One region of the Brochothrix campestris genome, then DNA from elsewhere that is predicted to be linked to it. Evidence: predicted binding sites of a transcription regulator. Region 1 holds the regulator's gene; each other region holds the start of a gene.

Region 1 (10,566 bases):
CATCAGATTTTTCAAACCCGTTTGATAAAAGCTATTATAAAAACCATGGCGTAAAATACGATCGTCTTCCTTACCGTTTACATTGAGATGATATTGGAGTGTGACCTTATCCTGTGTAATCGTACCGGTTTTATCTGTACAAAGCACATCCATCGCACCAAAATTTTGAATGGCATTAATATTTTTAATGATTGTTCCCTGTTTTGCCATTGCTGCCGTTCCTTTGACAAGATTGGCCGTTACGATCATCGGTAGCATTTCAGGTGTTAATCCAACAGCGACAGACAAACCAAACATTAATGCTTCGAGCCAATCGCCCTTCGTTAAGCCATTAATAATAAAAACGGTCGGAGCCATGAGCAGCATAAACCGTATTAAGAGCCACGATACTGAGCCCACGCCTTTTTCAAATGACGTTTTCAGTTTCACAGCACTAATGTCAGTCGCGATTTGACCAAACTGAGTTGCTTGTCCGACTGCAATTATGATCCCAACAGCTGTTCCACTGACGACGTTTGAACCCATAAAGACAAGGTTCTCAGCCTCAAGTTTACTTTTAGTTGGCATCGCTCGTGCACCATTTTTTTCAACAGGAACACTTTCACCCGTCATTGATGCTTGTGACACAAATAAATCTTTCGCTTCAATGATGCGAAGGTCAGCCGGCAACATATCTCCCGCCGACAATTCAATAATATCTCCAACGACAAGTGACTCAATCGGCTGCTCGACTGCTTTGTGACCATTGCGACGTACAGCAGCCGTAACTTCAATCATGTTTTGGAGCTGTTCGAGTGATTTATTCGTTTTAACCGTTTGAAAAAGACTGACAGAACCACTTAAAATGACCATCGTCATGATAATAATAACAGCTGTCATATCTTTGTCGGCAGCCGTTGCCAACGTATAATCTGTTATAAAGGATATAAATGCTAATGCAATTAAAACAATTGTGAACGGGTTTAAAAAGGCTTTCATCACTATCCGCCAATACGGTGTTTGATTAACTGCCTCCAAGCGATTTTCACCATACTCCGTAAGAGATTGAGTGACTGCTTCAGTTGTTAACCCTGTATGTGCACTGTTAAAGTAAGAAAATAATTCTTCCTCACTTGCCCGTGTTGCAAAATCGTACTTGTTTTGAGATGGTGTAATTGTTTTCTTTGTCATTTTTGTTCGCCTCTTTTCTGATTGTTTGTGCAATCAGCTGACAGCGACCTAACCGTCAGATACTTTTGTTGATTTCATAACGATCACTACTGTCAGTGACTGCGTCGTATGACTTTTGGGGTCATCTCCGCTCATCGTCTCACCCTTTCGTGTTACTAATTTGAAAACAAAAAAAGCCCGTTGTAATTTACAACGAGGGCATAACAAAATAGCAAAAACCTCGTTGAGTTTTAGCACTGTGCAACGTAAAGAGTACATCTTAGCCACCTTATGAAGAGCCTTAATCCGGCAATTCCTGTTCTACCACGTTGGTGTCTCTCGACATTTCCGGGCAGTGGCTTATGTTTGCATAGGAGCCTCACCTAACAATTTTTCATTTTCTTAACTTTTTAAAATTACCATTACTTTACGACTATGTCAATCACTAACATTACCTATCGTCAGGAAAAAGATGATTATCAGCATTAATAATATATCTCTCCGAAACAAAAAAAATAAATAAAAAAAGGTACAACTTCTATGAGTTATACCTTTTCATCATTAAATTAAAATTGAAATATATCGAAAAATAACATTTGTCAGTTTTCGTTCATTATTTCTTTTTCTTTTTAGCTTTTTCTTTAGTTGCTGCAGTTGCTTGTTGTTTGCTCATTGCAGACATCATTTGGTTGACTTTTTTCTGTGATGGTTTTTGACCCATTTGAGCCATCATCATTGTTAACATTTGTTCGTTAACAGGTGGGTTTTCTTGTAAGTATTTCATCATGTAACGACGTGCAATAAAGAAACCTAATGCCGCTCCCGCTAATAATGCTACTACAATTAATACAATCGCTAACCATAAACTCATTATCTGTTTCCCCCATTTCTCATTTATCTCTATTATTGTACTGTAAAAGCGCTGGTATGACAATAGCCTAGACGATGGAATCCATCGAATAGCACCGACTTACACAAAAATAAGACAACAGCTGACCGAGAAAAAACGGCAAGCTGTTGCCTCATTCTGCGTCTAACGTATCACATTATAATGCTTCGACTGTTTTAACGACGTTTTCAACGGTAAAGCCGTATTCAGCGATTACCGTGTCACCCGGTGCAGAAGCACCAAAAGTATCAACGGCAATGACTGCACCATCTAACCCAACATATTTACCCCAACCAAATGAGCTTGCCATTTCAATACCGACACGTTTACGAACAGCGTTTGGTAAAACAGACTCTTTGTATTCAGCTGATTGTTGATCAAATAGATTGAATGACGGCATGCTGACAACTGACACATCTGTTCCTTTTGCAGCAAGAGCCGCTTGGGCTTCAACTGCTAAGTTAACTTCAGAACCTGTGGCAATTAAAATTGCATCGGCGACCTCTTTTTGAGCTGGCGAGATAACATAGGCCCCTTTTAAGACACCTTCTTCAGCCTTAGCAGCAGAACCTGTAATGACTGGTAAGCCTTGGCGTGTTAAGACAAGTGACGTTGGGTGACTTTGTGACTCTAAGGCTACTTTCCATGCAGCTTTCACTTCATTACCATCAGCTGGACGAATGACAACCATGTTAGGAATTGAGCGTAAACCAGCAAGTTGTTCAACTGGCTCATGTGTTGGACCATCTTCACCAACTGCAACTGAATCATGTGTTAACACGTAAGTTACTGGTTGATGTTGAATCGCAGCTAAACGAGCAGCCGCTTTTAAATAATCTGAGAAGACGAAGAATGTTCCACCGAACACACGTAACCCACCGTGTAGTGACATCCCATTCATGGCAGCGGCCATTGCAAATTCACGCACACCGAACCAAATGTTACGTTGTTCTGGGGCATCCTTTGTAAATTGTTCATCCGTTTTAATCGTTGTGTTGTTTGATCCTGCTAAATCGGCAGAACCACCGAAGAAGAACGGTACTTTGGCTGCAATCGCGTTAATAACATCACCACTTGACGCACGTGAAGCTGTTGCCGAACCCTCAGCAAATGTCGGCATTTCTGCTTGCCAATCAGCCGGTAATTCACCTGCGAATGAGTCAATATATTGTTGCGCTAATGCTGGATAAGCAGCTTTGTATTCAGCAAATAGAGCGTTCCATTCTGCTTCAGCTTTTGCACCACGTTCAGCCACATTAGCTGTGTAGCGTGCGTATACTTCATCAGGAACAGTAAATTCAGGGTAATCCCATCCATATGCCGCTTTTGTAGCAGCAATGCCGTCAGCACCTAATGGCGCGCCGTGGACAGCACTTGTACCTTGTTTTGGTGCACCAAATCCAATAACTGTTTTAATTTCGATGATTGTTGGTTGTGTTTTGTTAGCTTTAGCAGCGGCAATTGCAGCTTCAATCTCAGCTAAATCGTTACCATCTTTAACTAACAAATGTTGCCAACCATAAGCGTCAAAACGTTTTTGCACGCTTTCTGAGAATGAACGATCTAAGTCGCCATCTAATGAAATATCGTTTGAATCGTATAACACGATTAATTTATCAAGTTGTTCGTGACCAGCTAATGAAACAGCTTCAGCTGAAACACCTTCCATTAAATCACCATCACCACATAAAGCGTATGTATAGTGATCAACAACGTTAAAGTTATCTTTGTTGTACATCCCTGCTAAATGACGTTCTGCCATTGCAAAACCGGCTGCCATTGCCACACCTTGACCTAATGGTCCTGTTGTCGCTTCGACGCCGTCTGTATGTCCAAATTCAGGATGTCCTGGAGTCAAGCTACCCCATTGACGGAAGTTTTTAAGATCTTCAATGCTTAATTTGAAGCCTGATAAGTGTAACAAGCTGTATAGTAACATTGAACCATGCCCTGCTGATAAAATAAAACGGTCACGGTTGGACCACGTTGTGTTGCTAGGGTTTACATTTAAAAAACGCGACCATAAAGTATAAGCCATTGGAGCGGCACCTAATGGTAAGCCTGGATGTCCTGAATTAGCCTTTTGAATAGCATCCATAGAAAGAGTTCGGATTGAATTCACTGCGAGTTGATCTACTTTATCAAACATTTAAAAAACATCCTCTCAAGATATAATTATATACGTATACAGATAATTCATTTGTCTTTCTATAGTTGAAAGAACAGTAATGTATTAATTCGTACAAGCATAATTATAAACCATTTCTAGCAAAACAACTAGAGAAAAGTTCGGAAAATGCTTTTAAATTAACAATGGAAACGCTTTGCACAAAAAAACATCGATTTGAGATTATCCTCACTTCGATGCCTCGGCGATCCATTTATTAATCTTTTGCATAGTAAATCGTGTGTGCATTGCTTTTCTTTTTAACGGGAATAACAATTTCTTGTCCGACTTCTAATTTATTCTCGTGCATGATGGGATTGTGATCACTCATCCATTTAACCATATGTTGTGTTTCTTTAGCAGTTTGTGTGTAGTCTTCAGCGATAGACCAGAGATTATCAGCTTCGACAATTGTGTACGTTTCATATTTCCCCTTGCCTAAATCACCACTTGTAAATCCGACAACCAATGTGAATACAATTAAAATAGCGATTAAAACAAGGACAAAAGCAAATTTAGACCAAATACGATCAATTACTGTTTTCATTTATAAATCCCCCAATCGAATGTTTGTTCGTGTTTATATCATAAACCGAACAAACGTTCTTGTCAACAGTAAAACAGAACAAACGTTCTTGTCAACAGTAAAACAGAACAAACGTTTGTGTTTTAACAACTGTGGTGTTATACTATAGTTATTAAATAACGATACAGAGGTGTCTAATGAAACTTTCTAAACGACAAAGTGAAATTTTCGAATTTATCAAAAATGAAGTGAAAACGAAAGGTTATCCACCCTCGGTCCGTGAAATCGGTGAAGCTGTCGGTTTAGCTTCAAGTTCTACTGTTCATGGTCACCTAGAACGATTGGAACAAAAAGGTTTGATTAAACGTGACCCTTCAAAACCACGTGCCATTGAAGTTATGGATGATTCACCTAAGGTGGCAACTGTCAATATTCCCTTACTTGGAAAAGTCACTGCGGGTGTGCCAATTACGGCCATTGAAAACATCGAAGAATATTTTCCGTTACCTGAATCAATGCTTACCAGTGATGCGAACCTGTTCATGCTTAAAGTGGATGGTGAAAGTATGATTAATGCGGGCATACTCGATGGCGATAAGTTAATTGTCCGTCAACAAAATACGGCCTATGATAATGACATTGTGATTGCGATGACCGACGAAGATGAAGCAACCTGTAAACGCTTTTTCAAAGAAGAAAATCGCTTTCGTTTACAACCAGAGAACGATACGATGGCACCGATTTACTTAACAAATGTTACCATTCTGGGTAAAGTCGTTGGGGTATTCAGAGAAATGTAGTCCTTCTTCAAGTAAACAAAAAATAGCCTTCTGCCAGCATCATTCCTGGCAGAAGGCTATTTTGGTTCTATAATTTATGGTGTTGGTGAATTTTCACTGATGCCTATTTTTCCGCGAAAAAATAGCAACATTTTCAAAATCCCTATAATATTAAGTCATCACAACAAATTTATAAGGGGGATTCGACAATGTCAGCTATCACTTGTAATAATATCGCAAATCCCTCTGGAATTACAGATGAAACTATTTCTTTTCCAAAAACATGGTGTTTAACTCAGTTAATTAAAGGTGTTTTAAGCACTTGTTATTTTGGTACACTCTCTTACACTCCCTAAAACAAATAACCTTCCAACCTATCTCTTTTTAAAGAAGCTAACGCTTCTTATGTAAAGGATGTAAAACAACCTTTATCGCTTCAACTTCGATGGTAAAACGAAATTGTTTTATCTCCAAACGTGTCATCCAAACACTAGCTGCCGAAGGACAGTTTATTACTTCTGAAAAAGATATCGCTTTTAGACAGAGTGTTTCAACAACTACTGTTAATCGTGCTTTACACCAATGGTCGCCTCAATTCAAACCGAACTATCAAAGGCTTCCACTAGATCTTTCAATGGATGAATTCAAATCGGTAAAGAGTGCTGATAGTCAGATGCATTTTATTTGCACTGATGCGAAAAAATATGAAATCATTGATATCCTCCCATCTAGAAGATTGCATCATCTCAGAGATTACTTTTCAAATTATTCATATGAAGCGAGAGCCTCAATAATAAACGTGCAGCGTCATGACGTTTGTGAAGGCGACTCTAGCGGGAAAAGTGGCAGCTGAATACCCCACAGCGGAGCGCGGAGGATGAAGCGTCACCCGCAGAAAGCGTCCTTCACAAATGTCATGACTACAAAAAAAGCAGCTACCAAAAAAGATAGCTGCAAAAATGACTTATTTCACTAAATTTTGAATAACAACACTATTTGACATAGAGCCGCTATTTTTTGTTATTTTCTAAAAAGGCACGAAAACCACTCACATGATAAGGCTTTGCTTCATAAGTGACGCGTAAACCTTCATTTTCAATTGCCGCCGTTGTGACAGGTCCAATTGACAACAAAGCAAACGTCGGTAACAACTGACGCTCTGAGGCTGTCAGCAATGACAGAAAAGAGCTCACTGTCGACGGACTCGTTAACGTGATACAATCACCGGCTTCAAACGTAAAGGGGATCCGTTTCGCAGGAACGACCGTATAGACGGTCGTATGGGTTAACCGACAAAGGGATGACAATGCATCTGCTAAGTCTGTCGTTGCGCGTGCAGATTGTGGCAGCCAAACCTTATCGGTTTGCTTAACCACCTGTGATACCGCTGCAACAACACCACTCGAGATGAATGAATCCGCCTCAATCACTGGTTCAATCCCATAGCCTCGCAACGCTGTCGTCGTGGCTGGCCCAATCGAAATGGCCTTAAATGTCGGGAATTGGCGCTCACCTAACACTGCTTCGACGGAGTTTTGACTTGTAAACACGATGTAATCCTCCGGAGCTAATTGGGTCAAATAGTGCTGTACCAACGTCTGCTGCTGTTTTTTTAAGGTCAAGACTGGAAAAAACAGAGGCCGATGACCCAATTCGGTAATGAGTTCCTGTAAGCTGGTCGCTTGATGTGTCATCCGCGTTACAATGATCCGTTTCATCTCATGACCCTCCCTAGTCTTTTGTTAACCAGCGACAGACGTCTTTTGCGTGGTAAGTAATAATTAAGTCTGCACCTGCACGCTTCATTCCAAGCAATGTTTCCATCACAATTTTTTCTTCGTCAACCCAGCCATTTTGAGCGGCTGCCTTAACCATCGCATATTCACCACTAACGTTGTAAGCGACAATCGGAACATCATGCGCATTACGTGTATCACGAATAATATCCATGTAGGCCATTGCCGGTTTCACAATTAAGAAGTCAGCTCCTTCAGCGATATCTGAGGCTGCCTCGCGCATCGCTTCCCGGCGATTAGCAGGGTCCATTTGATATGTTTTGCGGTCACCAAAACGCGGAGCACCATCAGCAGCATCACGGAATGGTCCATAATAGGCTGAGGCATATTTAACTGCATAGGACATAATTGGAATGGCGTGATGACCAGCTTGATCGAGCGCCTCACGAATCGCAACAACGAAACCATCCATCATGTTTGATGGTGCAATGATGTCTGCCCCCGCATCGGCCTGCGAGACAGCAGTCTGTGCTAGGATTGCTAATGATTCATCATTTAAAATTGTTTCACCATCGATGAGACCGCAATGCCCATGATCGGTATACTCGCATAAGCAGGTGTCTGCAATGACGAGTAAATCAGGATAACGTGCTTTAATATAACGCGTTGCTTCTTGAATAATACCATGCACATGAAAGGCACCTGTACCAATTGCATCTTTTTCGGCTGGTAAGCCGAATAAGATTACCGCGGGTATCGCTAACGCATTAATTTCGGCTAACTCAGCATCGATTTGATCCAGTGAATACTGAAAAACACCTGGCATTGTTGGCACCTCGCGCTTCACGTGACGCCCTTCGACTACAAATAAAGGATAGATTAAATCTGCGCTCGCTAAACGATTTTCTTGTACCATTTGACGCATCATCGCTGTAGCGCGCAACCGACGATGTCTGTTAAACTGACTCATTTGAATTCCTTCTTTCAGTTTTTTTAATCGGTGATATTAAGAGCTGCAATCATCGCAGCCGCCCCTTGTTCAAATAACTGTTTTTTAGCTTGTTGTCCCACTACCTGACTATCACTGCCACTGCTTTTACCACGAATAACAGTTTGACCATCAGTAGCTGCCAACAAGGTTTCTAACTTAATCGTATCATGCACGAGCGTTGCATAGCCACCAATCGGCATATGACAACTGCCATCCATCTCATTCAAAAAAGCCCGTTCTGCCAATACCGTTTTAGCTGTGTCTACCTCATGAACACTGGCTAACATTTCACGAACGAAGTCATCCTCACGACGGCACTCAATCGCCAACGCTCCTTGACCAACGGCTGGTAAACACAGATTGGTCGGCAATGGCCACATCTCTGTCTCGTTATAGAGACCTAAACGTTTAAGACCCGCTGCTGCTAAAATAATTGCATCATATTCACCGTCACGACATTTTTGTAGGCGGGTATCCACATTCCCACGTAGCAATTTAATTTGTAGGTCAGGTCGTACCGCCAACAGTTGCGCTTGACGTCGTAAACTACTCGTTCCAATGACTGCCTTTGATGGTAATTGTTCGAGACTAGCACCCGTCGAACTAATCAGCACATCACGTGCGTCTTCGCGCTTCGGAATGGCACCAATCATTAAACCGGTTGGGAGTTCTGCTGGCATATCTTTCATACTATGAACGGCAATATCAATTTCACCATTAATCAGTGCCGACTCAATCTCTTTAATAAATAAGCCTTTGCCACCAATTTTGGCGAGTGCTTGGTCGAGTCGCACATCCCCCTTCGTGACAATCACCTTCACTTCGAATGTCACTGTCGGATAACTGGCTTGTAAGGCACCAATCACATGGTTCGTCTGTGTCATTGCCAATTTTGACCGCCGTGTTCCGACGGTTACTGTTGTTCGCATCCTGTTTCCTCTCCTCTGTCGGTTTCTAGTCCAAAAAGCTGTTCAATTAAGGCTAACTTTGCTGTTGCATCATCTGCCACAGCCAACTCTTTTGTTTTTATTATCGGTTCTTTAATGATTTGATTGACAATGCTTTTTGTTAACTTGCGTATAACCTTGCGTTCATGTTCATCAAGGTCAGGTAAACGACGTTCAAGGTTCGTCATAGTCTCTTCATATATCGCTAATGTTTTCGTCCGTAAACGATGAATCACTGGCGTCGCTTTTAAGGTTAGCTGCCACTGTGAAAAATGAGCAAGCGCTTCATTAACAAGTAACTCAACGTCTGCGATTGCCGCCATTCGCTGTGCCCTATTATCATTTGCCACAGCTTCAATCGCATCTAAATCAAAGCGTTCAATCGGTGTCAGCATCTCACAGTCAGGAGCCACATTACGGGGCAAACCTAGATCAACAATTTTTAGCGGTTGGCTGATATGTTCTAATTGCTGAGCGGTTAGAACATATTCGGTTGTTTTAACCGCACAAAAAACGACATCCTGAGACGCGATGAGTTTTGATAGCTCCTTTTGCGGTGCAACCTGCACACCATAGCGCGCTGCCACTACTGCTGCCTTATCGAAGGTGCGGCTAACTAAGGTCACCTGTTGCATCTGAAAGCGCGGTTTTAAATAGTCGAGCACGAGCGTGCTCATCTTTCCTGCCCCGATAATTAAGAGTCGTGAGTTCGGCCACTGGTCAGCGCGTTGCTGTTCGATTAATTTAACGGCCACCGTACTAAGCGATACTGAGCCGTCGCCAATTAACGTTTCGGATTGGGCTTTTTTGCCGACCGTAATCGCTTCTTTAAATAACTCTTTCAACACCATTCCGACTGTTTCTGCCTGTTGTGCACGCTCGAAACTATCTTTTACCTGCCCAAGAATTTGTGTTTCACCGACAATCATCGACGCCAAGCTCGTACTCACCTCAAAAAGATGTTTAACGGCTAAGTCATTATCATAAAACATCACCTGCTTGGCAATTTGTTCGTAACTTTGTTCAAATAGAGCCGCTAAAAAAGCACGCACATAATAACGACCACGTTTAACTTCATCAACGACTAAATATAATTCGGTCCGATTACACGTCGATAAAATAACATTTTCGAGTACACTATTTTGTTGATTTAATCGTTGCATCGTTGCATCAAGCACTTCTTCATTAAGATGATAGCGTTCGCGGTCTGCAATCGACACTGCTTCGTAGTTAATCGTTGCCACAAGTACTTCCATGTTTAATCCCTACCTATTCATTTTTATACGCCTGTACATATGCGGTCACTTGCTTAATGACAGCTGGGTCTGCTTCTGGGAACACACCATGTCCGAGATTAAAAATAAAGCCTGGTGCCGCTGTCC
Region 2 (10,566 bases), 540 kb from region 1:
TCACTTTTAATTGTCCAGTTCAATCAACCAGAAGCTTTCACCTTTCAGAAAAAGGCTTGCGACGGTAAATAATCGCTCACCTTTTTCTTCCAAGCTGTTTGCTTCTAACGGGTTGCTTTCACTTTTATAAATAGATTACATCATCATAGCAGTTGTCGTACGTATCATCATGTGTGACTAGCACAACTGTACAGCCACTCGCATTAATCGCTTGGAGCAATCTCATGATGTCGGCAGCATTATCACGGTCGAGGGCGTTAATTGGTTCATCCGCAAATAATAGGCGTGGTTGTCGGAGTAAGCAGCGAGCAATGGCGACCCGTTGTTGCTCGCCACCACTCAAACGGAAAATCGGTTCATCAAGAAGGGTGTCAGCTAAATTAACCTTGCATAACACAGCTAGGCAACGTTGTTTGCACTTTTTAGCGGATAATCGTTCGTATCTTAGCGCGATGATAAGATTTTCCATGACGGTTTCGTTGGGCATTAAGCCGAAGTCTTGGACGATAAAACTGATGTCCTGGCGGTAAAGGCGACTTTTTTTAGACCAGGACAGCATGGTAACATCGGTTTCATCGAACAATAATTGACCACTTGTGAGGGGTTCAATTAAGGCGAGGCAATTGAGTAAGGTGGATTTTCCAGCACCACTTTTACCTTTAATGGCGACAAAGCTGCCAGATGGAATCGTGAAGGAGCACTGTTTGAATAAGATTTTATCATCGAAGCGTTTGGTTGCGTGACGTAAGGTGAGTTTCATTGCCGACTTCCTTTCAGTAAACTATTTTTAATACGGTAGAGGTAGCAATAGAGCAAACCGGACTCCAACAATGCGAGTGTGAAAAACAGCCAACTATAAATGACCTTATGTGTCCCAAATAAGTTGTAACAAAGTAGTACGAGCCATGGAAGGCAAGCGATGAGGAAGAGTGGGGCAAACAAGCGTGTCAGCGAGTAGCCGTGTTGGAGCAGTACCTGGTTTTTTTTTACATGGAGCAATAAATAATGGTGAGTGAAGGCAAAGGTTAGCAGTAAATAAAGCAAGCTTAAGACTCCGAGCAATGTGCCAAGCAGGCGTAAAAGGCTACTGTAATCACTCAATTTGTCTTTGAGATAATGCTGAGCAGGAATGATTTGGGGATACGTTTTTTGAAACCCGTGTTTTCGGATGATTTTTTTGAGTGATGCATGCGTTGTTGAGGGGTTTCCAACAAAAAAACTGTTTGCGTTGCCACTCATACTATCCGCATAGGCCGATAAGTTCGGATCAACATTTTGAACAGTTAACACTTTAATGACGGGATTTTTAAGCGGACGTTGATAGGGAAGAAAGGTGAGTAATGGCTGATTATCGAGAATTTCAATATAGCGGTAATGTAGTGGTTCAGGCTTGCTTTTTAAACCGAAGGCCTGTCCTAATTCAATGTTTTGGAAGCGATGTTCTTCTTCAATCGCTTTTTTGATGTGTGCGCGTTGCGAATAATAGTGCGAGGGTATGAGCGTGATGAGCGTGTCATCGTCATTGTTAAAGTGGAGTGCTTGTCCGTTCGTATCGCGGATATCGTTTAGCGCCAAGTAGTCAGGTGAGACCCAGACCTCATTCGTTGTATAAGGTTCATGACCTGGTGAGTAACGATTTTCCTGTAATTGTTCGTCGGTGTCAGAGGTTGGATAAAAAAGTAAGAGTCCTTCTTTGTAATAATCAGCAAACAGTTGATTGTGACGCACAAGTTGGCTCAAAATTGCTTTTTCGTCGGCCTTTTGTGTTAAGGCGAACCGTAGTGGTAAGTAATAATGATGAGCGACGGCAGTGATGATACGGTCTGTTTTTGCTTGTTCTGTCACGACATAATAAAATTGTTGATAGCCTAGTTGTAAAAGCAGTAGTAATAGAAGGCTGATGAATAGTTTTGCACCAAGAAGCAATTGTACCATTCGTTTGAGGGGAGTATCACCTTTGAGTGAGCGGGCGTTAAAAGGATAAAGACTGAGGGCAATGCTGAGGATGATATAGCTAATAATGAAGGCAAGTAAACCGAGGGAAATCGCAAATAAAGCAACCTTAAAGGCTGGCTGAATTCCATGATAAAAATAATCGAACAGGGCGAATGAAAGCGCCACCAATGGAATGAGTAGGGTATAGGGCAACTGTTTGCGGAGAATATCATGTAACAGAGAAAAGCGCCGGAAACCGAGCATTAATTTGATGCTATTGTGGCGGTAGTTAATGTAGTAATCACAAATTAACAGGAGCATTAAAATGAGGACTGTTAAAACGAGGCTAAGAAAAATAGCGGCTTGAGCCCCAATTATAGGGGGACTTCCTCCCGTTTGAGGTGGGGCGCGATGGTAATGGCAACACCTGTTTCTTGTTGGATATGTGCAACGATTATTTCGATTGCTGGCGAAGTCTTACTTCGTTGAATGCGATAGTTGCCACTTTTAAGGTCGTCGTCTGTCATTTGATTCAAAGGTAAAAGAACCAACTGATTCATTGCTGAAAACAGGTGGTTCCGATTACTATAATGGCTATTTCCAATCGCTTCAAGGTCTAATTCAGCCAGAATTCGTTGCTTATTCTGCGTTAATTGAGCATAGACGACTTGGGTCGTCGCGTTTGAGCGCGCGGCTATTTTATAAAGATTAAACTGATAGGTCTGACTAAGTGTCTTTAATTGTTGTGACCACGAGTGTGTATCGATGACATCAGCGTTATCCGCAAATGTCACGTTATAGGAGCGATTATCTTTGACTGCTTGGTAGTGCTGCGCTTGTTGAACTGTTAAAAAAAAGCGTGTTGAGAAGAACAAGAGCAAAGCAATGGTAGTGAAACTAAGGAGTAACGCTTTTTTCATTAGGGATGCACCCTTTCTTTATTAACGTGTTGACCAATAAGAGTTATTAGAGCTATAACTCCAATACCACGCAGTCTGAGCTTTTGCCGTTTTTTTTGCTTTAACCCATGGTGAATAGGAATAAACATCGTTCATCATCGATGTCGTCCGGTGTTCTTTTTTAGAGTGATCGTATTCACTCTTTTGTCTGTATTGAAATATTATTGACATTTGAACCATGTATCGGAATTTCCCACCACCGGCATCTATTTCTATCCGATTGATATCTGTAGGTGTCTGGTCAATATTAATTGAATCAGACAGAGTCTGTGCGTTAACAGGAGGGACGATGGATGTACTGAGGATGAGGAAAAGGAAAAAACACTTCACTGGAAAGTTAATCATGAAAATCATCTCCTTTATAATTGATAGACTTAGTCTAAAACATCGAATAGCTAATTACAAGGTAAATAGACTTTAAAAATTATTAAGGGTGAATAATTAAAGCGCGCTAGGCATGACTTTGATTGTTTTTATCAGTGTATGTTGTTCATCATAAAAGTTGAGTCGTTTGATTTTAGTTAAATCAAACACAGAAGCATTAATTTGCAGATGTTCTTTGTTGGTTAATGAGAAATCATTCGAGACAGATAAATAAACTTCTAACATAGCTGAATCTGTTTGATTGTTGTTACACCAATAACTTGTAAGGCTTTTATAAAAGGGTAAATCAGTGTAAACATCAATTGTAGCTTTTGCGGCATCCATGTGCGCATTAAGTATTTGTTGTGGCTGCGTGATACTTGTAACCTTAGGGTGAGCCACAAAAAAAAAAACAGAGCGAGAGTGAAAATTAAAATATAGCTAGACAGTATTTTAATTTCATGAATTGCAAGAATAAGTTAGCCACCACGTGCCGAATCATGATAGTAAGTTTACTTTTTAATTTGTGAACAGCTGAAGTTTTGTAATTTCTTCTAAAAATAGCTCTTTTGGTGTTTGAAATCCTAAAATCCGACGTGGCAAATTATTCATCCATGTTTGAATCCTTTGGACAAGTTGATCACTTACATCACTGACAGAACGTCCTTTTGGAATGAATCTTCGAATGATTCCATTATGATTTTCATTGGTGCCACGTTCCCAAGAGGAATAAGGATGTGTGAAATAAATAGCCAGTGTATCTTTGAGCAACTCATTGATGCCTGAAAATTCTTTGCCATTATCCGCAGTAATGGTTTTAAAGAGGGCTCCAAAATATGATCCACACTGTTTCTTAAGGTGTAAGAGGGCTTTATTCACAAAAGATGCTTGTTTTCCTTCGACTTTGAGTATGAATTCAAATCGTGTTTTACGCTCAGTCAATGTTAATAAAACAGCGTCTGCTTTATTTTTCAGACCAACAACAGTATCAATTTCCCAATGCCCTAATTCTTCTCGGACATCAACGATGTCTGGACGTTTTTCAATTGATTGTCCTAATATACGCTTGTTCTTACGACTTTTTTGTTTCTTAATTTGTCGTGATACCTTTTTATTCAAGTCAATGTTTTTGACGCCTAAGAAACCAGCATCAATCAGATGATAAAGTGTTTTTACTGAAAGCATTTCATCGTCTGAAAAAAGCTGATGGCGTTTGGCATAGCCAACGATTGCATCAGGTGACCATTTATCAATTGCTATTTTTCGAGTGACATATTCAATGAAGGCAACGCAGGAAATCCATTTGTATTTACGGCCACAATTTTTGCGCTTGAGTTCATAACAAGCTTGTCCCTTTTTGTGCGAGTAAGAACGAACAAGAAAGACGGTGCTTTGTTTTTTGTTTACTTTCAATCGAAATCTTTTCGTGATTATTCCCCTTTTAACTTCGTTGTTAATTGTTTGAGGTGACCGGTTGAGTAAATAAGCAATTGACCGATGTGATTCTTTCTTGCGGAGTAACATTTGTATCATCCTACGTTCGGCAACAGAAAGGTGTGTATGTTTTGTTTTAAATGTGTTATTCTTTATGAGTGTCATAGCAAAATCATCCTTTATTGTTTGGTGTCGTAACCTCAATAATACATGATTTTTCGCTAAGGCACTTTTTTTATAAATTCAGGTGGCTAACTTGATTATACAATTCGCCAGTATTTTAATTTTAAAACTTTTTTTTTACGTTGTTTAGTATCATTGGCAATATGTGTGACCACAGTTTCATCTCCTTTTAAGAGCGCATCTAACGAAATATCCAAGATGTTTGATAAATCAACAATCATTTGAATATCAGGGTAATTGCGGTTTGTTTCTCAATTTGAAATCGTTGATCGACTGACCAGGGCTTTTTCCACGAGTTGCTCTTGTGTGTAATTGAGTGCTTGACAAATCTTCATCTAAAAACCTCCTATATCCAATGTACCGCTGCTGCAAAGAATTAACGAGCCTGTATCTCGCACAAACAGAGAAAGATTGTGCGAGGTACGCACATCCTATTGTAACGGAGTTTTGGGAGAAAATAGTCTGCAAAATAGTAACACGTGTAGTCAGCTAGTCACATTAAACTATGCTAAAATAGATAATATTGAAACAGTTACTGTACGATGGAGGAGGAACGGATGAAAACAACACATAATGTTACAATCGGCATCTTATTAGCCAATTTATTTATCGCCTTTATTGGGATTGGCTTAGTCATTCCTGTAATGCCGACTTTAATGAACGAATTACATATTTCAGGAACAGTCGTCGGATACATGACCGCTGCCTTTGCCTTAACGCAATTAGTCGTATCGCCTTTTTCGGGTAAAGCAGCCGATAAATTCGGTCGAAAAATCATGATTGTGATCGGCTTGTTTATATTCTCGCTCTCTGAACTGCTGTTTGCAGTCGGTACCTCGGTGGAGCTCTTGTTCGTCTCCCGCATTTTTGGTGGCATGAGTGCCGCTTTTATTATGCCAGCGGTAACGGCTTTTATTGTCGATTCAACCACCTTAAAAGGCCGCGCCAAAGCATTAGGGTATATGTCAGCCGCAATCGGTACCGGCTTTATTATCGGCCCTGGTATTGGTGGCTTTTTAGCCGAATACGGCACACGAGCACCCTTTTTTGCGGCAGCAACCATGGCCTTGATCGCAGCCGTCATCTCGTTAGTGTTTTTACGCGAACCCGAACGACAAAATCTTGAAACAGCTGATAGTAAAGCAGCCGCTAAAGGCGGTCTGCGCAAAATAGTGTTGCCGATATTCTTAATGGCCTTTATCGTCATTTTTGTATCTTCCTTTGGGATGGCCTTGTTTGAGTCGTTTTTCAGTTTGTATACCGATCATAAATTTGGTTTCACACCACGTGACATCGCGATTGCGATTACAGGTGGGGCAATTATTGGCGTTGTGTGTCAAATCGTTGTCTTCGATAAACTCGTGCGAGCAATTGGCGAAGTCAATCTTGTACGAATGATGTTGATTTTATCAGGCTTACTCACTTTTGCAGTGACGATTACACATTCATATTGGCTCATTATGGCGGTCGTCTTTTTACTATTTACAGGCTTTGACCTTATCCGTCCGGCAGTCACCAACTACCTCTCGCGTATTGCGGGTAATGACCAAGGCTTTGTTGGGGGGATGAATTCCTTTTTCACCTCGCTTGCAAATGTGTTCGGTCCGGTTTTGGGAGGAATCTTTTTTGATATAAATATTGACTATCCTTTTTATGTCGCGACAATTGTGATTGTATTAGGGACAATCTTAGCGTTCTTTTGGAAAGACCCAACCCGTCATCAGACGGCTGATTAAGACAGAGAAGGCTTGCGTTTTAGTCATGTAATGCGTTAAAATGTTAAAGAGAGATACAGCAGAAAATGGATGAGGGGGAAAGTAACATGCAAATTGAAAAATTACGTGGTGAAGGCCTCGATGAGTTCTTTCGTGGTGTGTTAACAATGAAGAGTATTGAAGAATGTTACGATTTCTTTGATGATGTGTGTACAGTCAACGAAATTCAAGCATTGTCACAACGTTTTCAAGTCGCAAAAATGCTACGAAGTGGTCATACGTATAGCAAGATTGAAGCGGCTACCGGTGCGAGTACAGCAACGATTTCACGCGTGAAACGTTCGCTTAACTGGGGTAATGATTCGTATGAGCTTGTATTGGGACGTTTAGATGAAGAAGATAAAACTAAAGGCTAATACAACCAGCGCATATAACAATAGGTTTAGTCAGTCTAATGATTTCACAGTCACTTGCTTATTTTTAAATCAAAAAGAAGTCTTGTAAGACTTTGTCTACAATCTGAAACTTTAAAAGACCTGTGCTTTTAAAGTTTTTTTGTTTTCTAACGGAATGAAAACGGTGGATTACGCTAGGGCAACGAGTACCTTTTATGCGTGATGTTTGTTATAATTAGGCTAGTGTTTTTAAGAAGAAAAACAACGTGAATACAACACAAAGAAATAGGCAGCGAGATTAGTGTTTGCCTGTTTTTTTATGTATAATAAGAACGAATGTTCTGAAATAGGTGGTGCACAATGGAAATTACTGGAAAACAACTCATAGAAGGATTGAATCCTGAACAACAGAAGGCTGTCGTGACAACAGAAGGGCCCTTACTGATTATGGCAGGTGCCGGCAGTGGGAAGACACGGGTGTTAACACATCGTGTTGCATATTTAATTAAAGAAAAAAATGTTAATCCGTACAATATTTTAGCGATTACCTTTACAAACAAAGCCGCACGTGAAATGAAAGAACGGGTCGGAGCTATTTTAGGGAGCGATGCCGATGCAATTTGGGTATCGACGTTTCACTCGATGTGCGTGCGGATTTTACGTCGTGACGCAGAAAGAATGGGGCTTAGTCGTGCCTTTACGATTCTGGATTCAAGCGATCAATTAACCGTCGTTAAAAAAATTATGAAGGATCGTAACATCGATCCTAAACGGTACCAACCACGGGCAATGCTCGCATCGATTAGTAACGCCAAAAACGAACTAATTAATGCGACTGACTATGCGAAAGAAGCCGCTGGTTTCTTCGAAAAAATGGTTGCAGATGTTTACACAGATTACGAAAAAAAATTACGAAAAAACCAAGCGCTCGATTTTGATGATTTAATCATGATGACCATTGAACTGTTTCAACAAGTGCCAGAGGTGCTTGAATTTTATCAACGTAAGTTCCAATACATTCATGTTGATGAGTACCAAGATACGAATAAGGCACAGTATACGCTCGTTAAATTAATGGCGGCACGGTTCCAAAATATTTGTGTCGTCGGTGACTCAGATCAGAGTATTTACGGTTGGCGTGGCGCTGACATTAGTAACATTTTGGATTTCGAGAAAGATTATCCGAAATCAACGACGATTGTATTAGAGCAAAATTACCGCTCTACAAAACGGATTTTAGCGGCAGCTAATGGTGTCATTACGAACAACAGCAACCGTCGTCCGAAAGAATTATGGACAGGTAATAGCGAAGGAAATAAAATCAGTTACCACCGCGCGTTATCTGAACGTGAAGAAGCGACCTATGTCGTCGGAAAAATCCAAGAACGTTTAGCTGATTATAAATATAAAGATATGGCAATTTTATACCGTACAAATGCACAGTCACGTGTTCTTGAGGAGACGTTACTTAAATCATCGATTCCCTACACAATGGTCGGCGGTCAAAAATTCTACGATCGTAAAGAGATTAAAGATGTACTCTGCTACCTCCGCCTCATTGCCAATAACGCGGATGATATTAGTTTAGCGCGGGTGGTCAATGTGCCTAAACGAGGCGTTGGGCCAGGTTCGCTCGACAAATTAGCGGCGGCAGCCTTAGCTTATGATACAACAATGTTTGCGATGATTAATCAAATCGAACAAGTAGGCTTATCGACGAAGGTCAGCCGTGAGCTACTCGGTTTTTATGACATGATACGTGGCTTCTCACAGATGCAAGATTATTTATCTGTCGCTGAACTGATCGAACAAGTGCTTGATAAGTCAGGTTACCGTGAGATGTTGAAGGCTGAAAAAACAATTGAAGCCGAAACCCGCATTGAAAACATTGATGAGTTTCTCTCAGTGGCACAGCAATTTGAAAAAGACACCGATGATAAATCATTAATCGCCTTTTTAACGGACTTGGCATTAGTGGCGGATGTTGATTCGCTCGAAGATCAAATCAATGCAAAAGATGGGGCAATTACGTTAATGACGCTCCATGCTGTTAAAGGCTTAGAATTCCCGGTTGTTTATTTAGTGGGAATGGAAGAAGGTATCTTCCCACACAGTCGTGCGTTAGCAGACGAAGATGAGATGGAAGAAGAACGTCGAATTGCCTATGTAGGTATTACGAGAGCTGAAAAAGAATTATATTTAACCGCGGCATATTCACGTACGTTGTATGGTCGTTCAACCAGCAATGCAGAATCCCGGTTTATCAATGAAATTCCGGCTGAATTACTCGAACGTGCGAGTGACGCCAAGAACAAGCAAGCGATTCCGTTTGCCACAAAACAACGCTCATACGCCAAAACACCACAGGTTAAAGCGTTGCAAGAAACCGGAGCCAGTGCGGTTAGTTGGACCGTTGGCGACAAAGCAAAACATAAAATTTGGGGAATCGGTACCGTTGTTAGTGTTAAAAATGCCGGTAAATCAATGGAATTGGATATTGCCTTCCCAAGTCCAACAGGTGTAAAACGTCTCTTAGCTGAGTTTTCACCGATTGAAAAAGTATAGGACGGTGTCAAAATGAGTGAACGATTAAATGAATTGAAACAACAAATACAGGCGCTTAGCTATGCCTATTATGTGTTGGATGCACCGACGACAGAAGATAATGTCTACGATGCACTTTATGCTGAATTGGTGGCAATCGAAGCCAAACATCCCGAACTAGTCACAGCTGATTCACCAACCCAACGAGTTGGTGGTATCGTGCTCGATAAGTTTGAAAAAGTACCCCACGATGTTCCGATGCTTAGTATGGGGGATGTTTTTAACGAAGCTGAAATCCGTCAATTTGATCAGCGCGTCCGTAAAGAGCTCGGTGTTGAGCAAGTTTCTTATACCGTTGAACTTAAAATCGATGGACTTGCGTTATCTTTAAAATATGTTGACGGACAACTTGTTCAAGGGGCAACCCGCGGGAATGGAACAATTGGCGAAAACATTACTGCCAATGTACGGACGATTCGTTCTGTGCCATTGAAATTAACAGAACCGTTAACGATTGAAATTCGTGGCGAAGCCTACATGCCGAAACGATCATTTGCGCAGCTTAATGCCCAACGTGAAGTCGACGGATTGGCCTTGTTTGCCAATCCACGGAATGCGGCGGCGGGTTCGCTACGTCAATTAGATACAAAAGTGGCGGCTTCACGTAACTTGGATACTTACTTGTATGCTGTTGCGGATAGTTCCGTGCTTGATGTGACGACACATAGTGAAATGTTAGCCGCGATTGCGGACTTAGGCTGTCACGTCAATCGCGAATATCGAGTGGTTGATTCGATTGAAGCTGTGATGGCTTATATTGCGGAATGGACCGATAAACGCAGCTCGCTTCCTTATGACATCGATGGTATCGTTATTAAAGTGAACGATTTTGCAGCCCAACGACAGCTCGGTGCTACTGTTAAGGTGCCGCGTTGGATGATTGCCTATAAATTTCCAGCCGAAGAACAGTCAACGCAGCTCATTGATATCGAATTGAGTATTGGCCGTACCGGTGTCGTGACACCAACGGCCATCTTA
Region 3 (10,566 bases), 120 kb from region 1:
CTCTTCGAAGGCTCGTGTTTCCGACAACGAAAGTTCAAGGACTGCTCGAATCACCCTTTAAATTTTCGAACTAACGCCTCTGCTTTTTGATGCAATTGCGGATCAGTCGCATCAAGCCAAACAACATTCATCCGATTATTAAACCAAGTCAATTGACGTTTAGCATACTGACGCGAACGTTGTTTAATCAGCTCAACCATCGTATCATACGAAAGTTGTCCATCAATATAAGCTAACACCTCTTTGTAACCAATGGCCTGAGCGGCTGTGTTAGCCGTTAATACTGGACGAAGGCTCCGGACTTCTTCTACTAAGCCCTCAGCCATCATCAAATCAACACGGGCATTGATTCGTTGATAGAGCAGTTCACGATCCATTTTCAAACCAATAATTAAATGTCGATAATGTGGTGCTGGTGGTTCAGGCTGTTGTTGTGAAAACGGCTTACCACTCGTCATACTCACTTCAATTGCCCGGATCACACGACGTGTATTATTCGGATGAATTGTTTCAGCTGCAACGGCATCGACTGCTTGTAATCGTTCAAATAAAACCTGATTCCCCGCAGTCGCAAGTAAGGTTTCAAGCTCTGCTCGCAACTGCCGATCTTCGGTAATATTTCCCAATTTAAAGTCATAGAGTAAGGACTGTACATATAACCCGGTGCCACCGACGATTAATGGTGTCATCGTTTGTGGCAGCTGATCGATGATTGCTCGTGCTGTTGTAACGAATTGTGAAACATCATAGTCAGTTGACGGTTCAACGATATCAATCATATGGTGGCGCGCAACTGCTTGTTCGGCGCTAGACGCCTTAGCAGTACCAATATCCATCTGACGATAAATTTGCATCGAATCGCCACTAATAATCTCAGCCTGCATGATTTTTGCTAAATGTAAACTGAGTGCGGTTTTCCCAACCGCTGTCGGCCCGATAATGGCGACGACGGAATGTTTACTCATGAGTCTTCGCCCTTTCCATCTCGGCTTTAATTTCAGCAGCAAGGAGGGGATAGTCGGTCATAAAACCAGTCACCTGTGGGTTGGCAAAGCACGAACGCATCTCTTCGGCTTTATTGATAGTCCAATACCGTGTTTTATAACGCGATTCCCAATTTGCTGCCTTTTGTCGTAAGTAGTAAGGCGGATGCAATGCATCCGCTTTAACTTTTTTGGCCCATTTTAAGCCAGACTTTAAATTGCGCTTAATCAGCACGTTTAAATTGGCACGTTTATCCTTACGACGCAGACGTCTTAAGGTTTTAAAGTTGAACGAACAAAAAATAACGGTTAGATTCCCTTGTTTGTGTTGCAATAACCGCAACACTTTTCGTTCAATCCCCCGGTATCGATTGACATCGGTTTTAAGCTCGATATTCAAGGTCATCCCACTCGTATTCAACAGATCAAGCACTTCTTCAAAGGTAGGAATGACTTGTAACTCGCCCTCATACACACCGGCATTAAACTGGCGCAAATCTGCTAAACGATAATCTTTAATCGCGCCGGTTCCGTTCGTCGTGCGGTCAATCGTATCGTCATGCATGACAACAAGCTGACCGTCTTTCGTGAGGTGAACATCTAATTCAATGCCTGTAATCGGCAAACCGAGACACGCCTTAAAAGCTGCCAGTGTGTTTTCTGGGTGTGTACCTTTGGCGCCACGATGGGCAAAAATTTCAGTCATACACAGTCTCCTCTCTTTATTTTGAAAGTTTCGGTGCAGGATTGAGCCAGGCAGCGATTGCTTGCCCATCCTCGATTTCGTCTAAAACGAATGAGCCATTTGAATAACGATCGGTGACACTATTAACAGTTTGAACCTCAACATCAACAGTTGTATCATTCGCTGTTAAGATAGTGACACTGTCTTCTTTGGCAACAGATAACATGGCAATGTAACGATGTGGTTTCGCCTTCAGTTCACGTAACATCAACAACCCACGTAAAGCACGGGATTGCAGTTCAAGGTGTTTCTCATTGAAACGTTTAACTGAACCTCGTTGAGTCACTAACAAGAGATCGTGTCCTGCCGCCAGTTTAACAGCACCAATTACAAAATCGTCTGGTTTGAGGTTGATGCCTTTAACCCCACTTGTTCGTACATTGGCAAGTGGTACTTCATTCAAAGCAAATGTTAGGTTATAGCCTTTATTCGTCGTAAGACTCACTTTATCACTATCATTAGCAACAAAGACAGTCACTACCGAATCAGCGCCTTTTAATTTAACCCCTGTTAAACTACGCGCATAACGTTGCGGCTGGTATTGATCCAACGTACTACGTTTAATCATCCCATTTGCAGTCGTAAAGACAACGGCTAACTCGGTGCTAAAGTCTTTCAATGGCAAGACGGCAACGATACGCTCACTGCTATCAGCGTTCGCCAAGTGACTGACGTGTTCGCCGAGATCCTTCCAACGAATATCGGTCAATTCATGTACTGGTCGGTACACGTAGTTCCCTTTATCCGTAAAGACGACGACAAAGTCCATCGTATTCATTTGTTGGGCAAAAACGACGTGGTCATTTTCTTTCATCGCAAGATCAGATACACCTGTTGAAGCGCTGAATGAACGTAAGCCCGTACGTTTAATATAGCCGTGGGCGGTGACGCTTACCATCACTTCCTCACTGGCAACTAACACGGTACGGTCGATTTTGAGTTCCTCGATTTTTTCTTCTATGACAGAACGACGCGGATTAGGGAATTTTTTGTTGATGGCTTTGAGACCGTTGACTAATGTCTGGTTCAAGACTTTCACATCGCCTAAAATCGCCTCCAGTTGAGCGATCTTATCCGATAATTCTTTCCCTTCAGCTTGTAACTCTGTAATATCCGTATTTGTAAGACGGTATAATTGCAAGGTTACAATCGCTTCTGCTTGTTCAACTGAAAAAGCAAAGGCTGCCACTAAGTTTTCTTTTGCGTTTTTCTTGTCTTTCGATGACCGGATCATCGCAATCACTTCATCTAGAATCGATAAGGCTTTCATCAACCCTTCGATGATATGTTGACGATCACGTGCTTTTTTTACATCATAAATTGACCGACGGGTGATGATTTCTTGCTGATGTTTAATATACGCATCGATAAAGCCTAAAATGCCATTTAAACGTGGGCGTTTATCATCAATTGCCACCATATTAAAGTTATAAGATACTTGCAAATCCGTATTTTTGTATAAATAATTTAAAATTCCTGTGACATTAACGTCTTTTTTGAGTTCGATTGCGATCCGGAGTCCGGTACGATCACTCTCATCACGCACTTCTGAAATCCCTTCGACTTTTTTATCAAGACGAAGCTCATCAATTCGTTTAACCATATTGGCCTTATTAACCTCGTATGGAATTTCGGTCACAATAATTTGTTGACGGCCACTACGAATTGTTTCAATCTCGGTTTGCGAACGAATGAAAATTTTACCTTTACCAGTTGTGTAAGCATCTTTAATGCCTTTGACCCCTTGAATAATACCACCCGTTGGAAAATCCGGTCCAGGGATAATAGTCATAATGTCATCAATTGAACAGTTGGCATGTTTTAATCGATAAATGACGGCTTCAATGACTTCGCCTAAATTATGCGGTGGAATATCGGTCGCATAACCAGCCGCAATACCAGTTGCCCCGTTCACGAGTAGGTTCGGGAAATGAGCTGGTAAAACTGTCGGTTCTTTGGTCGTTTCATCAAAGTTATCAATCATCTCAACCGTGCCTTTTTCAAGGTCTTGTAATAAGTGTGCCGACAGTGAACCGAGTCGTGCTTCGGTATAACGCATTGCTGCTGCTGAATCGCCATCGAGGCTACCATTATTCCCGTGCATTTCAATTAACGGCATCCGGTTTTTCCAGTCTTGGCTCATTCGTACCATTGCTTCGTACACGGATGAATCACCGTGAGGATGATAGTTACCGATAACGTTACCGACTGTTTTAGCCGATTTACGGAATCCTTTTTCGCTCGTGTTACCTTCAGCATACATTGCATATAAAATTCGACGTTGCACGGGTTTTAAACCGTCACGAATATCTGGTAAGGCACGTTCTTGAATAATATATTTACTATAACGACCGAAACGGTCGCCAACGACTTCTTCTAACGGTAAGTCTTGAATACCATCATGAATTGGCATCGGAATCCCCCTCAATCATTACGTTTTCGTTTTCTAAAATACTTTGATCATCTTCTAATGTAAACTCGACGTTACCTTCAATCCAACGACGACGCGGTTCGACCTTGTCACCCATTAGCGTTGAAATCCGACGTTCTGAGCGCGCCATGTCGTCAATTCGTACACGAATAAGCGTGCGTGATTCAGGGTCCATTGTGGTCGACCATAATTGATCGGCGTTCATTTCACCTAAACCTTTGTAACGCTGAATAACATAGCCACGGCTAAAGTTTTTCAAAACGGTTTCTAGTTCTTCATCGGTCCAAGCGTATTCAATCACTTCTTTTTTACCGATTCCTTTGCTGACCTTATAAAGCGGTGGTAAGGCGATGTATACCTTCCCAGCTTGGATTAACGGCAGCATGTAGCGGTAGAAGAAGGTCAAGAGCAAGACTTGAATATGTGCCCCATCGGTATCGGCATCGGTCATGATGATGACTTTATCATAGTTACAGTCAGCAATATCAAAATCAGCGCCAACACCAGCACCGATTGTATGAATAATCGTGCTAATTTCTTCGTTTTTCATAATATCAGCCAATTTTGCTTTTTCGGTATTAACAACCTTACCTCGTAGCGGCAAGACAGCTTGAAAGCGACGATCACGTCCTTGCTTCGCTGAACCACCAGCCGAATCCCCTTCGACTAAATACAATTCGTTTTTCATCGGGTTACGCGATTGAGCCGGCGTTAATTTACCAGATAGCAAGGTATCGCCACGCTTACGTTTCTTACCGTTACGAGTATCCTCGCGGGCCTTACGGGCTGCATCACGGGCCTGTTGTGCTTTTACTGATTTACGGATTAATAATTGACTTACTTCAGGGTTTTCGTTTAAGAAATACGCCAATTGTTCCGATACTACCGCATCAACGGCCGCGCGGGCTTCAGAAGTACCGAGTTTTTCTTTCGTCTGTCCTTCAAACTGTAAATATTCTTCTGGCACACGAATCGAAATAACAGCTGACATTCCTTCGCGAATATCACTACCTTCGAGGTTTTTATCTTTTTCTTTTAATAAGCCAATGCGACGGGCATATTCATTCATCACACGGGTCATAGCCGCTTTTGCACCTGATTCATGCGTCCCACCACCCTTTGTGCGGACGTTATTAACGAAACTTAACAATGTTTCTGAGTAACCATCGTTAAATTGGAAGGCCATTTCAATTTCCATATTTGTATTGACGCCTTCCATCACAACAGTATCATGCAACACTTCTTTATCTTCGTTTAAATATGTGACAAAGGCCGCAATCCCTTCTTCGTAATGAAAACTGTCGCTTTTATCATCTTCACGTTCATCGGTTAAATTAATTTCAACGCCTTTCAATAAAAAGGCTGACTCTCTTAAACGTTCACTTAAAACATCGTAATTGTACGTAATTGTAGAAAAAATGGTTGCATCTGGTTTAAAATGCATCGTTGTTCCAGTGCATTTTGTCTTGCCTTTTTTAACGAGTTTTGTAACTGGAACACCACCATTTTTAAATTGTTGCTCGTATTCATAGCCATCGCGGTAAACTGTAACGGTTAACCACTCACTGAGGGCATTGACAACCGAGGCACCAACACCATGTAAACCACCTGAGGTTTTATAGCCACCTTGGCCGAACTTACCCCCGGCATGGAGAATCGTCAAAATGACTTCGACTGTCGGTTTACCAGAACTATGCATTCCAACTGGCATCCCTCGTCCTTCATCACTAACGACGATGCTATTATCTTTTTTTATCGTAATGTCGATTTTTTTACCAAAGCCAGACAGCACTTCGTCGACTGAGTTATCGACGATTTCATACACTAAATGGTGCAAACCGCGCGCATCCGTTGAGCCAATATACATCGCTGGACGTTTACGAACAGCTTCTAAGCCTTCTAAAATTTGAATGGAATCATCGTTATATTCGGTTGTTTTTTTTACCAATCCTAAACAGCGCCTTTCTATCTTGGAGTGTTTGCCTTTGCAAACGTTTGTTCGTCTTTAAAAATAACAAAGATTGACTTGTTTTGTCAAACAATGTTCGGTACAGCCTTTGTTAAAACTATCTTTTGATTGTAAGTTGTTTTAAAAAATAACTCTCTACTATTTAGTGTAACCGATTACGCTCAAAAAATCACCGTAATATCGCGGTTCTTTTTTTAGATTATCGCTAATGGGCATCTTTTGTCAATAGCTACGAAAGCTTAGTATACACCACTTAGTAGTCGTATCACAAACAAAATCACTATTTATTTGAAACCAATCAGTTTCTTATGACTTACTACTAACAGTTCCTGTCATTAATTGGTGCCGTAACGAAAATAATCGTTCCAATTCCTTACGGTTTCAACTATAATGAAGGTGTTACGTACTTTTAAAGAGAAGAGGAATTCGTATGAATTATGCCATACAAGTGATTGCACTCATACTTGTCGCTTATTTAATCGGATCATTTACAGCAGGCTTGTGGATTGGTAAATGGTTTTTCAAAAAAGATATTAGAGATTACGGTAGCCGTAACCTTGGCGCTACAAACTCATTTCGTATATTAGGTGTTAAAGCGGGCATCATCGTGATGATAATTGATGTCCTGAAAGGGACATTAGCAACCTTAATTCCGGTTTGGTTAGATGTGCCTGTTAACCCATTGTTGATTGGTTTATTTGCAGTCATCGGTCATATTTACCCTGCTTACGCAAAATTAAGAGGTGGCAAAGCTGTTGCAACGTCAGCAGGTATCCTCCTCGGTTATTCACCAACAGTCTTTTTAATCGTTCTAATCGCCTTCGCGATTGTGTTACTATTGACACGTTATGTGTCTTTAAGTTCAATGGTTGCCGTTACTGTCGGCTTTATCGCCAGTATCTTTTTCAAGGATATCACCTTAATTGTCGTGATGGCGATTTTAACGGCTTTTATCCTTTATCGACACCGTGCCAATATTACACGTATTAAAAACGGAACCGAATCAAAGATGGTTTTTAAAGCAAAAAAAAATAACATGTGATTAAAAAGCCGTAGAATGAATTCTACGGCTTTTTTCGTGCTTAAAACGGTGCAATTGTATACGCTTTTTGGAAAATTTCGCCTGCGGCAAGTTTGTGTGAACCATACTTGGTTGACCACTCTTTTGATGTATCAGTTGTATCAGCAATTCCTTGCCACGGTTCGATACAAACGAATGGGGCATCATTTAACGGTGACCAAACACCAACAAAGGCCATTTCAGCGGTATGTACACGGACACCATGTGTCCGTTGTTTGTTCGCCAACGTCAGTTCAGCAATATCCTCAAAGATTAAGGCATCTTCTTTAAAGAGGGCTTTAGACAGCGGTACATGGGTGATTGCTTGTTTGCTTAATCGTTTCTGGACTGATTGATTAAGGAAGGGCCCTTCTAAACTCAAGAGCTCCCCGTCAAATGGTTGTGAAAATACTAAATCATAATCAGTAAATGTCTGTTGCGTTTCTAACGGAATATTAAAGGCTGGATGCCCCCCAATTGAAAAATACAGCGTTGCTTCCGCCGGATTAGTAACTGTCCATTCAACTTTTAGATTTGCATCTTCCAGATAGTATGCGATCCGCAGGTTGAAGGCAAACGGATAATTTTTTAATGTCTCAGCTGTTTGCGTCAGTTCCAGTAAAATATGTGTTGGCGATACAGTCACAACCGTAAACGGTAAATCCCGTGCGAAACCGTGTTGTGGTTGACTATAATACTTGTTTTGATAATGATACTGATTGTCTTGTAGGCGACCGACATTAGGAAATAAAATCGGTGCATGTCTGCCCCAATAGGTTGGATCTGCTTGCCATATGTATTCAATACCCGTATCTTTACGGATGAATGACTGTAATTCAGCCCCTTTAACGGCTATTTTAACAATGGCTTGGTCTGTTTCTAACGTATACATCTGCCTCACTCCTTCAGTAGTAGCTAATTTAAACCGTTTGATATGATCTGTTAAGCCTTCTGCTCGTAACACATAGAGTTGGGTGTCACCAAACAAGTCAAAATGAGGATACTGCTCATGTTTTAAATCTAAGTATTTCGCTTGCAAACCGTATTGACTTCCCCACTCTATTAATTTAGCACGATCAGCACAGCCAACCTTGGTGAAACTGCTAACCCCATTAAAGCGGTCATCCTGCCACCAATGTGTCAGAAAAGCAATCTCACCAGACCGTACGGCCGCCTTCCATGCCTTTAATTGCGCACGACTTACCCCAAATGCCATCTATTCAACTTCCTTTTTATAGCCCTTATCCCACTCAGGGAAATGCCTTCTAAAAGAGGCAGGTTTAAAATGTTCTTTCGTAACAATCGCATGGGTTGTTGTTGCAGTAAGAGCCAGTTGGTCGGTTTCTTTTACCCGAATTTCATAACCGTAGGTTGTCCGCAACCCATCATAAGCTGCAACCCACGTTTTGACGATGGCTGATTGCCCGTATCGTAACGGGAATTTATATTGCAACTGGACATCTAACACAGGTGCTAAATAACCTTGTGCCTCCATTTCGACATAATCAAAGCCGAGTTGTGAAATCAAATTCGTCCGTCCTATCTCACACCAGACTAAGTAATTCGTATGATACACGACTCCCATTTGATCGGTTTCACTATAGCGCACTTTAATTTCAGATTGGTTGACTGTTTTCATGTTTATCCTCCTCAATAAAAAAAGGAACAATCCAAGGGATTGTTCCTTTTAGACTGTAGTAAAAGTAACTTGAATCTGTATATAAAACAACTCGATCAATAGCGACCGTTTGACCCTCAATGTTATAGCGCGCATCACTTAGTTAAACGTTGCGACTTACATACTTGTTTTTTCAAGAGCCACTAAAAATTTATCATTAAGCACTTTAATATAAGTTCCTTTCATGCCAAGTGAGCGTGATTCAATCACACCAGCACTTTCAAGTTTACGTAATGCATTAACAATTACTGAACGTGTAATACCGACTCGATCGGCGATTTTAGACGCAACTAGCAAGCCTTCCTTACCACCAAGTTCTTCAAAAATATGTTCAATCGCGCCATGTTCACTGTATGAGAGAGAGTTAATTGCCATTTGTACAACGGCTTTACTACGAGCTTCTTCCTCAATTTCTTCGGTTTTTTCACGTAAAATTTCCATGCCAACAACGGTTGCACCGTATTCAGCCAAAATTAAATCGTCATCTGTAAAAACATCGCTTAAACGTGAAATGATTAACGTTCCCAAACGATCACCACCACCAACAATCGGTACAATTGTCGTTAAACCTTGTTTAAAAATACCGGCATTTTCGACAGGGAAAATCGTGTAACGACTTTCGAAATCAATGTTTTGGGTTGTTTCAGTAATATTAAATAAGCTATTCGTGTAATCAACTGGAAATTGACGACTTTCGATGAAGCTGATCATTCGTTGGTTATTAATTTCAACTTCTTCAGATACACCTAGCAATTTTCCTTTACGGCTTACAATGTAGACATTTGCCTCAATAAAACGACTCATTGTTGCAGCCATTTCGTTAAAATCAACGGAATGACCAGCTGATTTTTGTAATAATGAGTTAATTCCACGCGTCTTTTGTAATAATGTAAGGTTCATTAGTTTTCCTCCTAGAGATGACTCGCCACAGCAGTCATTTGATGTTATTTAGTTTTTGTGATACGTTCAGTCAAACATATATGTGTGAATAAGTAAGATTACTTAACATTAGGTCCTTACGTAGTATATCACGTTATCGTACAATTAAACATACATAATCATTGTTTTTTGTGCTATTTTATTTAATTAATAAACTTTTCTGTGAAAACGACCTTGTTTATGAAATTATGCACGCGGATGTGCATTGCGATATGTTTCTTGTAATCGTTCTTTGGTGACATGTGTATAAATTTGCGTCGATGATAAACTTACGTGCCCAAGTAATTCTTGTACGGTTCGCATATCGGCTCCTGCATTCATCAAATCGGTAGCAAAGGTATGACGTAACATGTGTGGGTGAATCTTACCGGTTAATGTCGTTGCCTTCATTAATTGGTCTAAACAGTAGCGGATTCCTCTAACAGTCAACGGTTTCCCATTTTTATTAATGAAAACAGCCGTATGTGTTTCATTAAAATGTTGTAATAACGGGGTGCGACACTTTTCGAAGTAAGTCTGCAAGGCATCGATGGCAAACTGTCCGAGAGGAACATGTCGTTCTTTGCTCCCCTTCCCGTGCACTAACACTGTGTGATAGTTCATATCAATGTCTGCTAGTCGCATAGCTTCACACTCTGAAACACGCATACCTGTTGCATAAAGAACTTCAAGTAAAGCTAAATCACGACTCGCTAACTTTGTTTGCCGTGTTTGCGCCGTTTCGAACAACTCATTCATCTCTTCAGAATAAAAGAAATGTG

Evidence for each region. Region 1 encodes LexA, which represses DNA repair genes until DNA is damaged. Its sites were predicted from a motif close to CGAACATATGTTCG; they were not measured.
Region 2: pcrA (DNA helicase PcrA) is a predicted target of LexA. The motif match lies at 7,314-7,327, and genes of this name have one in related genera.
Region 3: parE (DNA topoisomerase IV subunit B) is a predicted target of LexA. The motif match lies at 6,148-6,161, and genes of this name have one in related genera.

What each region holds. Positions count from the first base shown of each region.
Region 1 covers NZ_CP175511.1:1,322,846-1,333,411, forward strand. The annotation lists gene mgtA (magnesium-translocating P-type ATPase) at 1-1,170, opposite strand, end outside; M-box (ykoK) riboswitch at 1,380-1,547, opposite strand; gene ACJYYY_RS06495 (YneF family protein) at 1,763-2,020, opposite strand; gene tkt (transketolase) at 2,196-4,187, opposite strand; gene ACJYYY_RS06505 (LysM peptidoglycan-binding domain-containing protein) at 4,423-4,752, opposite strand; gene lexA (transcriptional repressor LexA) at 4,929-5,531, shown strand; gene ACJYYY_RS06515 (hypothetical protein) at 5,720-5,866, shown strand; gene ACJYYY_RS06520 (hypothetical protein) at 5,956-6,363, shown strand; gene ACJYYY_RS06525 (uroporphyrinogen-III synthase) at 6,521-7,228, opposite strand; gene hemB (porphobilinogen synthase) at 7,242-8,216, opposite strand; gene hemC (hydroxymethylbilane synthase) at 8,240-9,166, opposite strand; gene hemA (glutamyl-tRNA reductase) at 9,151-10,440, opposite strand; gene hemE (uroporphyrinogen decarboxylase) at 10,454-10,566, opposite strand, start outside.
Region 2 covers NZ_CP175511.1:1,859,683-1,870,248, reverse strand. The annotation lists gene ACJYYY_RS09300 (ABC transporter ATP-binding protein) at 125-760, opposite strand; gene ACJYYY_RS09295 (hypothetical protein) at 757-2,256, opposite strand; gene ACJYYY_RS09290 (hypothetical protein) at 2,310-2,855, opposite strand; gene ACJYYY_RS09285 (hypothetical protein) at 2,877-3,239, opposite strand; gene ACJYYY_RS09280 (hypothetical protein) at 3,336-3,659, opposite strand; gene ACJYYY_RS09275 (IS30 family transposase) at 3,777-4,856, opposite strand; gene ACJYYY_RS09270 (MFS transporter) at 5,432-6,610, shown strand; gene ACJYYY_RS09265 (YerC/YecD family TrpR-related protein) at 6,697-7,005, shown strand; gene pcrA (DNA helicase PcrA) at 7,345-9,549, shown strand; gene ligA (NAD-dependent DNA ligase LigA) at 9,562-10,566, shown strand, end outside.
Region 3 covers NZ_CP175511.1:1,199,092-1,209,657, reverse strand. The annotation lists gene miaA (tRNA (adenosine(37)-N6)-dimethylallyltransferase MiaA) at 51-965, opposite strand; gene ACJYYY_RS05980 (glycerophosphodiester phosphodiesterase family protein) at 958-1,689, opposite strand; gene parC (DNA topoisomerase IV subunit A) at 1,706-4,141, opposite strand; gene parE (DNA topoisomerase IV subunit B) at 4,128-6,107, opposite strand; gene plsY (glycerol-3-phosphate 1-O-acyltransferase PlsY) at 6,559-7,170, shown strand; gene ACJYYY_RS05960 (aldose 1-epimerase family protein) at 7,211-8,080, opposite strand; partial or broken gene ACJYYY_RS05955 (hypothetical protein) at 8,105-8,404, opposite strand; gene ACJYYY_RS05950 (thioesterase family protein) at 8,405-8,827, opposite strand; gene codY (GTP-sensing pleiotropic transcriptional regulator CodY) at 8,984-9,766, opposite strand; gene xerC (tyrosine recombinase XerC) at 9,992-10,566, opposite strand, start outside.